Regions from separate parts of the Kitasatospora sp. LaBMicrA B282 genome, predicted to be linked through region 2. Evidence: riboswitches for the same ligand, from Rfam matches in the RefSeq annotation. Region 2 holds a riboswitch; the other holds the start of a gene.

Region 1 (4,442 bases), on a different contig from region 2:
GCTCGCGCTGCCCAACCTCTGGACGCTCGGCGTGGTGGCGGGCAGCGGCAGCGCGGCGCACGCCGGCCAGCGGACGATGGACGTCAACGCCCCCTGGTTCCGCGGGGCCAGCCTGGCCGGTGCGCTGGTGGCGGCGGCGGTCTTCGCGGTGATGCTCTGGCTGATCTACCGGCGCCCCAAGCAGCCGCAGCGCTGACCGGCGGCACCGCGGCTCAGCCCTCGGTGTCGCGCCGGTACTCCCGGAGCAGCCGCGCCGAGTCGTCCGGATCGCCGGTCCGGGCCTCGGTGCGGCGGTCGTTCGCCAGGTAGTCGCGGACCACCAACTCCACCGCGTCCTGCGGGCTGCGGGTGCCGCACCGCAGCATCAGGTCGATGGCGACGTCGGCGTCCAGGCTGACGGTGACCTTGGCCATGGCTTCCCCCTCCGTACGGATCGTCGGCCACCAGCATGCCCCAACCGCGGCCCGGCACGCCCGAGGGCCGTCTCCCCCGGAGAGGTGGGGGAGACGGCCCTCATGGCTGTCCTGCGGAAGACCCCGGCCGGACCCCTCACAGGTCCGGCGCGGAGCGGTGCCGTGCGGGTCAGACCCGGCCGGCGAAGTCCGGGGCGTAGTTCGCGATGGTCTCGTACTTCACGCCCGAGCTCGGGTTGGCGGCCTCGACGAACTGGCCGTTGCCCACGTAGATGGCCACGTGGTAAACGCCCGAGTCCTGGCCGTTGTTCGACCAGAAGAGCAGGTCGCCCGGCTGCAGGCTGTTCATCGACACCGGGGTGGAGGCGGCGGCCTGGTCGGCGGCGACCCGCGGGATCGAGATGCCGGCCTTGGCCATCGCGGCCTGGGTCAGGCCGGAGCAGTCCCAGCCGCCGTTGCCGGTGCCGCCCCAGATGTAGGGCTGGCCGACCTGGGACTCGGCGAAGCTGATCGCGCTGGCCATCGCGCCGGTCGCGGCCGGGGCGCTGGTGGCGGCGGTGGTCTGGGCGTTGACCGCGGGCGCCGGGGTGGCGGGGGCCGAGGTGGTGGCGTCCTGGGTCGGAGCGCCCTGCTCGCCGTTGCCCAGCTTCAGGTGCTGGCCCGGGTAGAGCACGTCCGGGCCGTGGGTCAGCTCGGCCTTGTTGAGCTGGTAGAGCGCCTGCCAGCCGCCCTGCACGTGCTGGCTGTTGGCGATGGTGGAGAGCCAGTCACCGGGCTTGACGGTGTAGCTGCCGCCGTCGTGGTGCCAGGTGTGGTTCTGCCAGTGGCTGCCCTGCCAGGTGTGGCCGCCCTGCTGGGTCTGCTGGGCCGGCTGGCTCTGCTGGGCGGGGGCGGCCGGGGCCGGGGTCTGGGCGGCCGGGGCGGAGGTGTCGACGGAGGCGGGGGCGCCACCGGCGGTCAGGCCGGCCTGGATCGAGCAGACGGGCCAGGCGCCGGGGCCCTGGTCGGCCAGCACCTTCTCGGCGACGGCGATCTGCTGGTCCTTGGTGGCCTGGTCGGCCTGCGGCGCGTACTGGGTACCACCGTAGGCGGCCCAGGTGGAGGCGCTGAACTGCAGGCCGCCGTAGTAGCCGTTGCCGGTGTTGATGCTCCAGTCACCGGAGCTCTCGCACTGCGCGACCTTGTCCCACGTGGAGACCGGGGCGGCGGAGGCGGTGCCGGCGGTGATGCACGGCAGGGACAGACCGAGGCCGATCAAACCGGTGGCGGCGATCACCCGGCGGGCGTTGCGGGACGGACGGGTGGTGCCGGTCGTGGGCAGCATGAAGTCGCGATCCTCTCCTACGCCTGCGAGGTGAGCTGTCGGATTCGGACTGGAGTTGCCCGGCCGCGCTGCTGCGCGGCTTCACCCCTAGCCCTGGTCGTCGGTCCGTGGACCGGCGCCCGGGGCGGCTTACCTGGTTCCCCCGCTCCTGCCGTGGCTGCGATTTCGCGCTGCCAGCGCGTCCGGTGGCAGGACTAGGCGTCCGGCTGCGCTGGGTCCGTGTGGCTACGAACGGGGAGCACGTTAGACAGAGTTAAGTTGAATCCGCAAACAGCTGTGATGGCGGTCACACAGGCTGCACCAAAGCTTCAAGATCGAGGTCACCGCCCAGCTGAACGGCCGTCGGGGATCCGCCGGACAACGGGTCGTCAACTCGGCCCGGTGCGGTGGAAGGTGCCGGTGGTTCAGCCGAGTTGGGGCTGATGGTGCATCGGTTCCGGCGTTCGGTGATCTTGGGGGAGGCGGGGCCGGAAAAGGTGGCGCGAGAGCCGGTCGCCGGGTCGATGGTACGGATACGCAGCAATCTTCGAGCTCGACTGAATGTCCGTTTTGTACCTTCTGTTACTTCGTCAGTCCGGCGCGGCCGACGGTGCACTGGCGAACCGACTGGTCGTTCGGTCGTACTCGTACCAATGCTCGCGCGGTCCCGCCTCCGGCGCCTGCGGCCGCCGCCCGCCCGGGCCCGGGAACGCCGCCGGCCCGGCCCCCAGCGCAAGGGCTGGGAACCGGGCCGGTGTTGGCCGTCGGTGGACGTCCTGGCGGACGTCCTAGGGCTGGCGCCGGGGCGTCACTCGCCCGCGCCGGCCTCCTCGACCGAGGGGGCCTCGGCGAGCGGGCCCTCGACGACGGGCTCCCCGACCGGAGCCTCCGTCGGCTCCGGCAGCACGGCCAGGTACGCCGAGGCGATCAGCTGACCGAGCGTCGGGTAGGCGCCCAGCACGGCCGCGCTCGGGCAGCCGGTCTCCTCGGCGGCGGCCAGCAGCAGCTCCTCCGGCGCCTCCGGGCCGAAGACCAGCGGGGCCAGGGCCGGGCGCTGCGAGCCGGTGGCCCGCAGGTGCTCGACCGCGGCGGCCACCGAGCCCGGCACGTCCAGCGCGGCCGCCACCACCGGCACCGCGAGGCGGGCGGCGAGCAGCACGCCGGTGATCCCCGCCGCGTCGGCCGCCTCCGCACCGCCGATGGTGGTCAGCACCACGCCGTCGGCCGCCGTGGTGATGGCGAACAGCCGGGCGCGGTCGGCCCGGGCCAGCCCGGCCTCGGAGAGGCGGACGTGCACCGCCTCGGCCAGCAGCGGGTGCGGGCCGAGCGGGTCGGTGACCAGGGCGCCGGTCTCGGCGGCCAGGGCGTGCAGCTCCGTCAGGTAGGCGTGCGGGCCGGGCAGCAGCGGCAGCAGCACCGGGGCCGGCATGCCGGCCGCCAGCGCGGCGCCGATCAGCTGCTCGACCGTCGGGGTCGGCTGCTCGACGGCCTGCGGGAGGCCCTCCCCGTCCGCCGACTCGGCGCCGTCGAGGTGCTCGGCCTGCGGGGCGAGGGCGCTCGGCAGCCAGCCGGCCGCGATCTCGATGCCGGGCTGCTCGCCGCGGATCGCCGAGACCAGCTCCTCCACCAGCGTGAGCCCCGCGGGCGTCGCCTCGGCGGGTATGGCGAGCACGAGCGCCGGCGCGTTGACCGGCACCTGGGGCCGTTCGGGCCGACGGTGGCGCCCCCGCGCGCGGGAGCCTGGCGTGCGGACGGGCAGTGGTGCGCCCGGGATGGCTGCAGTGCTCATGGCAGCAGATCGTAGGACATGGACGTGGTCGTCCGGCATCCGGCCGGGCCCTTCGCCGCGTCAAGGAGGGAGCGGTGCGCCGGCGGCCGGCCGACGGGGGCGAGCGGGGCAACTCGGACAAGCCGCGGCAAAAACCCTGCCGAGCCGGGGCTGATGTGACGGTGCGTGAGGAAGTGGCTGCGAAGTTGATCATTTGTCGGGGGTGTCAATGACCGAACCGGTCAGCCTTGCTCACCGCGCAGCCGACGCCTGGTCACGGATCATTGGCCGATTTGTTACCCGATGTCGGTTTCCCCGGCCGCTCAGGTGGGCTTGGTGACCGGTTTGGTCACCTCTTGTACAGGCTTCTGCACGCGCAAAATCACATGCCGATGCACGTGCATTAGCGTTATTATTACGACTAGTAAGGCATCAGCCCTGCCCGTACGAGCCGGAGGCGGCCGGCGGCCGGAGCGCGGTCGGGCGTCGAGTAGTACGAGCACTCCAGGCTCTTGGGAGATTTCTATGCACCACACGTACAACGGCATGGCGGCTGCGGACCTCGAAGGCGTGGTCTGGCAGAAGAGCCAGTACAGCAACTCCAAGGGGAACTGCGTGGAGTTCGCCGCCCTCCCGGACGGTGCGGTGGCGATGCGCAACTCGCGCTTCCCGGACGGACCGGCGCTGATCTACACCCGCGACGAGATCGCGGCGATGCTGCTCGGCGCGAAGGACGGGGAGTTCGACCACCTGGTGGCCTGACGCCGCAGGGTGGTGCCCGGTGCGCTCGGCGCCCGGTGCAGTGGTGGACGCCGTCGTGGGGCCAGGTGCCGCGGCGGCGTTCGGTGTTCCCGGAGTGCGGTCGACCGGTCGGCTGCGGCCGGCGGCCGGGCTGCGGTCGGCAGGTCGGCGGGGGCGAGCGGCGGCTCGGGTGTGAGTGGTGCGGGCCCGGGTGTGA
Region 2 (4,442 bases):
TGAACCGCGGCCGGCCGCCCAGGCCCGGGATCTTCCAGCCTGCCATCTCCTGACCCCTCCCACTCGTGCCGGTGCCCCGGCCCCCACCCTACGGGGTGGCGGCCAGGGCACCGGTCAGGCAGGACTGGTCAGCCCTCGAACGGGCTGCACCGATCGGCCTCTGTGGCCGATCAGCCCTCGTGGCGACTGTGCCTGTTACTCCGCAGCGCGGCTGTGCTTGTTACTCCGCGGAGCGGCTGTGCTTGTTACTCCGCAGAGCGGAAGCGCGGGAAGGCCGCGCGGCCCGCGTACTCGGCGGCGTCGTCGAGGATCTCCTCGATGCGCAGCAGCTGGTTGTACTTGGCCACGCGCTCGGAGCGGGCCGGGGCACCGGTCTTGATCTGGCCGCAGTTGGTGGCGACGGCCAGGTCGGCGATGGTGACGTCCTCGGTCTCGCCCGAGCGGTGCGACATCATGCAGCGGTAGCCGTTGCGCTGGGCCAGCTCGACGGCGTCCAGGGTCTCGGTCAGCGAACCGATCTGGTTCACCTTCACCAGCAGGGCGTTGGCCGTGCCGGTCTCGATGCCGCGGGCCAGGCGCTGCGGGTTGGTCACGAACAGGTCGTCACCGACCAGCTGGACCTTGCTGCCGAGGCGGTCGGTGATGGCCTTCCAGCCGTCCCAGTCCTCCTCGCTCAGCGGGTCCTCGATGGAGACCAGCGGGTAGCTGTCGACCAGCTCGGCGTAGTAGTCGATCAGCTCGGCGGCCGACAGCGACTTGCCCTCGAACTGGTAGGCGCCGTCCTGGTGGAACTCGGTGGCGGCGACGTCCAGGGCCAGCGCGATGTCCTGGCCCGGCACGTAGCCGGCCTTCTTGATGGCCTCGGTGATCAGGTCCAGGGCCTCGCGGTTGGAGTCCAGGTTCGGCGCGAAGCCGCCCTCGTCGCCCAGACCGGTGGACAGGCCGCGCTCCTTCAGCACCGCCTTGAGGGTGTGGTAGACCTCCACGCCCCAGCGGACCGCCTCGGAGAACGACTCGGCGCCGATCGGCGCGATCATGAACTCCTGGATGTCGACGTTGGAGTCGGCGTGCGAACCACCGTTGAGGATGTTCATCATCGGGACCGGCAGCACGTGCGCGTTGGGACCGCCGAGGTAGCGGAACAGCGGCAGGTCGCTGGCCTCGGAGGCGGCGTGCGCGACGGCCAGCGAGACGCCGAGGATCGCGTTGGCGCCGAGCGAGGACTTGTCCGGGGTGGCGTCCAGGTCGAGCATCGCCTGGTCGATCAGCCGCTGCTCGGTGGCGTCGTAGCCGACCAGCTCCGGGCCGATCTGCTCGATGACGGCGAGGACGGCCTTCTCGACACCCTTGCCGAAGTAGCGGTTCTTGTCACCGTCGCGCAGCTCCAGCGCCTCGAAGGCACCGGTGGAGGCGCCGGACGGGACAGCGGCACGGCCGGTGCTGCCGTCGTCGAGGCCCACCTCGACCTCGACCGTGGGGTTGCCGCGCGAGTCGAGGATCTCACGGGCGACGACGACATCAATGGACGGCACGAGGCATCTCCTAGGCGGAAGCGGTCCAGCGGACGTGGATACGGGTCGTTACGACCAGAGCCTAACCGCACCGGCCGCGGCTCAGACCCGGACCCGGCGTCCGTCTCACGGTGTGGCTCGGCTACCCGACGGTAGTTCACCTGAATGCACGGGCGGGGTCACCCGGGCCCGCGCCCCGCGGCCGGCCGGCGGTGCGGGGCGGCCCGGCGCCCCTCGGACGCCGGGCCGAGCACGCTGCCGGTCAGCCGAGGTGCAGCACCTGGCCGGGCAGGATCAGGTTCGGGTCCTGGCCCACCGTCTGCTGGTTGTCCTGGTAGAGCGCGTGCCAACCACCGCTCAGGTGCTGGGCCTGGGCGATCGAGGAGAGCGTGTCGCCGGCCTGCACGGTGTAGTCGTGACCGGCGGGCGCGGCGGCCGGGGCGGGCGCCTGGGTCTGCGCCGGGGCCTGCGGCGCGGCGTACTGGTCGTACACGCTCTGGTGACTGGTCCAGTACCAGCCGCCGTTGTGCTGGTACCAGAAGACCTTGCCGTTCGCGTCCCAGCCGGCCTTGCCCGGGAAGCTCGGCGCGGCCGACTGCGCGGCCGGAGCCGACTGCGGCGCCGCCGCCGACGGCTTGGCCTGCGGCTTCGGGGCGCTGCGCTGCTGCGGGGCGGCCGGCTTGGCCTGCGGTGCGGCCGGGGCAGCGGCGTCCACCGCGGCCGGCGCACCGCCGCGGGAGAGCCCGGCCGCCACCGAGCAGACCGGCCAGGCGCCCGGCCCCTGGTCGGCCAGCACCCGCTCGGCGACCGAGATCTGCTGCGCCTTGCTGGCCTGGTCGGCCTGCGGCGCGTACTGGGTGCCGCCGTACGCGGCCCAGGTCGAGGAGGTGAACTGCAGGCCGCCGTAGAAGCCGTTGCCGGTGTTGATCGACCAGTCGTTGGTGCTCTCGCAGTTGGCGACCTTGTCCCAGACCGAGACCGGGGCCGCGTGCGCGCCGGTCGCGGTGAGCAGCGGCACCGCCAGGCCCGCCCCGACGACACCCGCCGCGGCGACCGCCTTCTCGGCCTGGGTGCGACGACGATGGCGACCATTGCCCTTGAGCAGCATGAACTGTCCCTCTCCGGACGCCTGCGAGGTGAGCTGTCGGGTTCGGGCCCGTGAGGTTGGCCCGGCCGCTTGACGCGGCTTCACCCCTAGCCGAGGGATCCGGCAGAAATCGTGGGTCCCCCGCCCCTGCCCCAGGTGTAGGTCGGTGTCCCGACGGCGCGGTGGGCAGGACTCGGCGTACCGCGCGCGGGGTTCGCAGCTGCGAACTCCTGGGAGGGTAAGCAGATTGACGGAGCAATCACAAGCTCATATCGCCCACATCACACCGGAATCACGGGCAGTCGTGGGTCGCCTACTAACCGCTCGGCTTTGTCCGGTTTGATGCGCATTCAGACGATCCTGAATTGGCATCTGACGACATAACGTCAGATGCCTTAACGGGCCTGACCGTTCTCTTTCTCCGGAGTGAAAGAAACCGGAAGTTCGCGCAGTCCGCGCATGATCAGACCGCCGCGCCAGCGCAGCTCGGCCGGGTCCGCCGCGAGCGCGAGGTCCGGCAGCCGGGTCAGCAGCGTGGCCAGCGCCGCCTGCCCCTCCAACCGGGCCAGCGGGGCGCCGATGCAGTAGTGGATGCCGTGCCCGAAGCCCAGGTGCGGGTTGTCGCTGCGGGCCAGGTCGAGCACGTCCGGGTGCTCGAACCTGTTCGGATCGCGGTCCGCCCCGGCCAGCACCACCAGCACCGGGTCACCGACCGGGATCTCCACCCCGCCGATGGTCACCGGGCGGGTGGCGAACCGCCAGGTGGCCAGCTCCACCGGCCCGTCGTAGCGCAGCAGTTCCTCCACCCCGGTGGTGAGCAGGGCGCGCTCGCCGCGGCGCAGCGACTCCTGCAGCCGGTCCCGCTCGGCCGGCTGCCGCATCAGCGTGAACATGCCGTTGCCGATCAGGTTCACGGTGGTCTCGAAGCCGGCGAAGAGCAGGATGAAGGCCATCGCCGCGGCCTCGTTCTCACTCAGGTGCTCGCCGTGGTCGCTGGCCCGGATCAGACCCGAGATCAGGTCGTCGCCCGGGTCGGCCCGCTTGCGGTGGATCAACTCGGCCAGGTAGCCGCGCATCTTCTTGACCGCCCGGGCCACCCCGCCGCGCGGACCCCCGCCGTGTCGGATCATCATCCCGGCCCAGTCCCGGAAGTCGTCCTGGTCCTCGGCCGGCACGCCGAGCAGGTCGCAGATCGCGTAGATCGGCAGCGGGAAGGCGAACTCGTGGATCAGGTCCGCCGAGCCGCGCTGCGCGAAGCCGTCGATCAACCGGTCGGTCAGCTGCTGCACCCGCGGCTCGAACTCGGCCACCCGGCGCGGGGTGAAGGCCTTGGAGACCAGCCGGCGCAGCCGGGTGTGGTCCGGCGGGTCGATGTTCAGCAGGTGGGTCATCAGGTCCGCCTGCCGCTCCCCCGGGATCCCCACCCGGCCGGTGCGGTGCGCCTGCTCGCTGTGGTGGGCCGGGTTCTTGGAGAGCCGGGCGTCGGCCAGCGCCTGCCGGGCGTCCGCGTACCGGGTGACCAGCCAGGCTTCGACACCGCTCGGGAGGGTGGTCCGATGCACGGGGGCGTGTTCGCGCAGCCAGGCGTACGCCGGGTAGGGGTCGGCGGCGAACTCCCAGGTGAACAGGGGTGGCGGGGAAGACTCGAGCGGCTCCGGCATGCCTCGACGGTAACCCGTCCCGGGCAGGAGTGAGCCTGGTCACCTGGCGGGTAATCCCTGTTGCGGAGGGTCAGGAGAGCCTACGATCCTCCGGTACGTGTGCGGGCGCCCGGTGCGGCGGCGTCCCTCAGGGAGGAGCAGGCCATGCGAGTAGCCGGGGCAGTCGTGGTCATCGCGGTACTC

Evidence for each region. Region 2 has a riboswitch for cyclic di-AMP ahead of ACQRUO_RS17810 (transglycosylase family protein). Riboswitches for the same ligand answer to the same signal wherever they lie in the genome.
Region 1: linked by a shared signal. The riboswitch ahead of ACQRUO_RS05125 (transglycosylase family protein) and the one ahead of ACQRUO_RS17810 (transglycosylase family protein) in region 2 are both predicted to bind cyclic di-AMP.

Annotation. Positions count from the first base shown of each region.
Region 1 covers NZ_JBNQTI010000010.1:202-4,643, reverse strand. Annotated here, with positions in the region: gene ACQRUO_RS05135 (hypothetical protein) at 1-196, shown strand, start outside; gene ACQRUO_RS05130 (hypothetical protein) at 213-413, opposite strand; gene ACQRUO_RS05125 (transglycosylase family protein) at 583-1,737, opposite strand; cyclic di-AMP (ydaO/yuaA leader) riboswitch at 1,745-1,909, opposite strand; gene ACQRUO_RS05120 (hypothetical protein) at 2,525-3,505, opposite strand; gene ACQRUO_RS05115 (DUF397 domain-containing protein) at 4,010-4,246, shown strand.
Region 2 covers NZ_JBNQTI010000056.1:29,455-33,896, forward strand. Annotated here, with positions in the region: gene ACQRUO_RS17800 (FtsB family cell division protein) at 1-46, opposite strand, end outside; gene eno (phosphopyruvate hydratase) at 246-1,532, opposite strand; gene ACQRUO_RS17810 (transglycosylase family protein) at 1,774-2,619, opposite strand; cyclic di-AMP (ydaO/yuaA leader) riboswitch at 2,622-2,773, opposite strand; gene ACQRUO_RS17815 (cytochrome P450 family protein) at 2,994-4,259, opposite strand; gene ACQRUO_RS17820 (SDR family NAD(P)-dependent oxidoreductase) at 4,404-4,442, shown strand, end outside.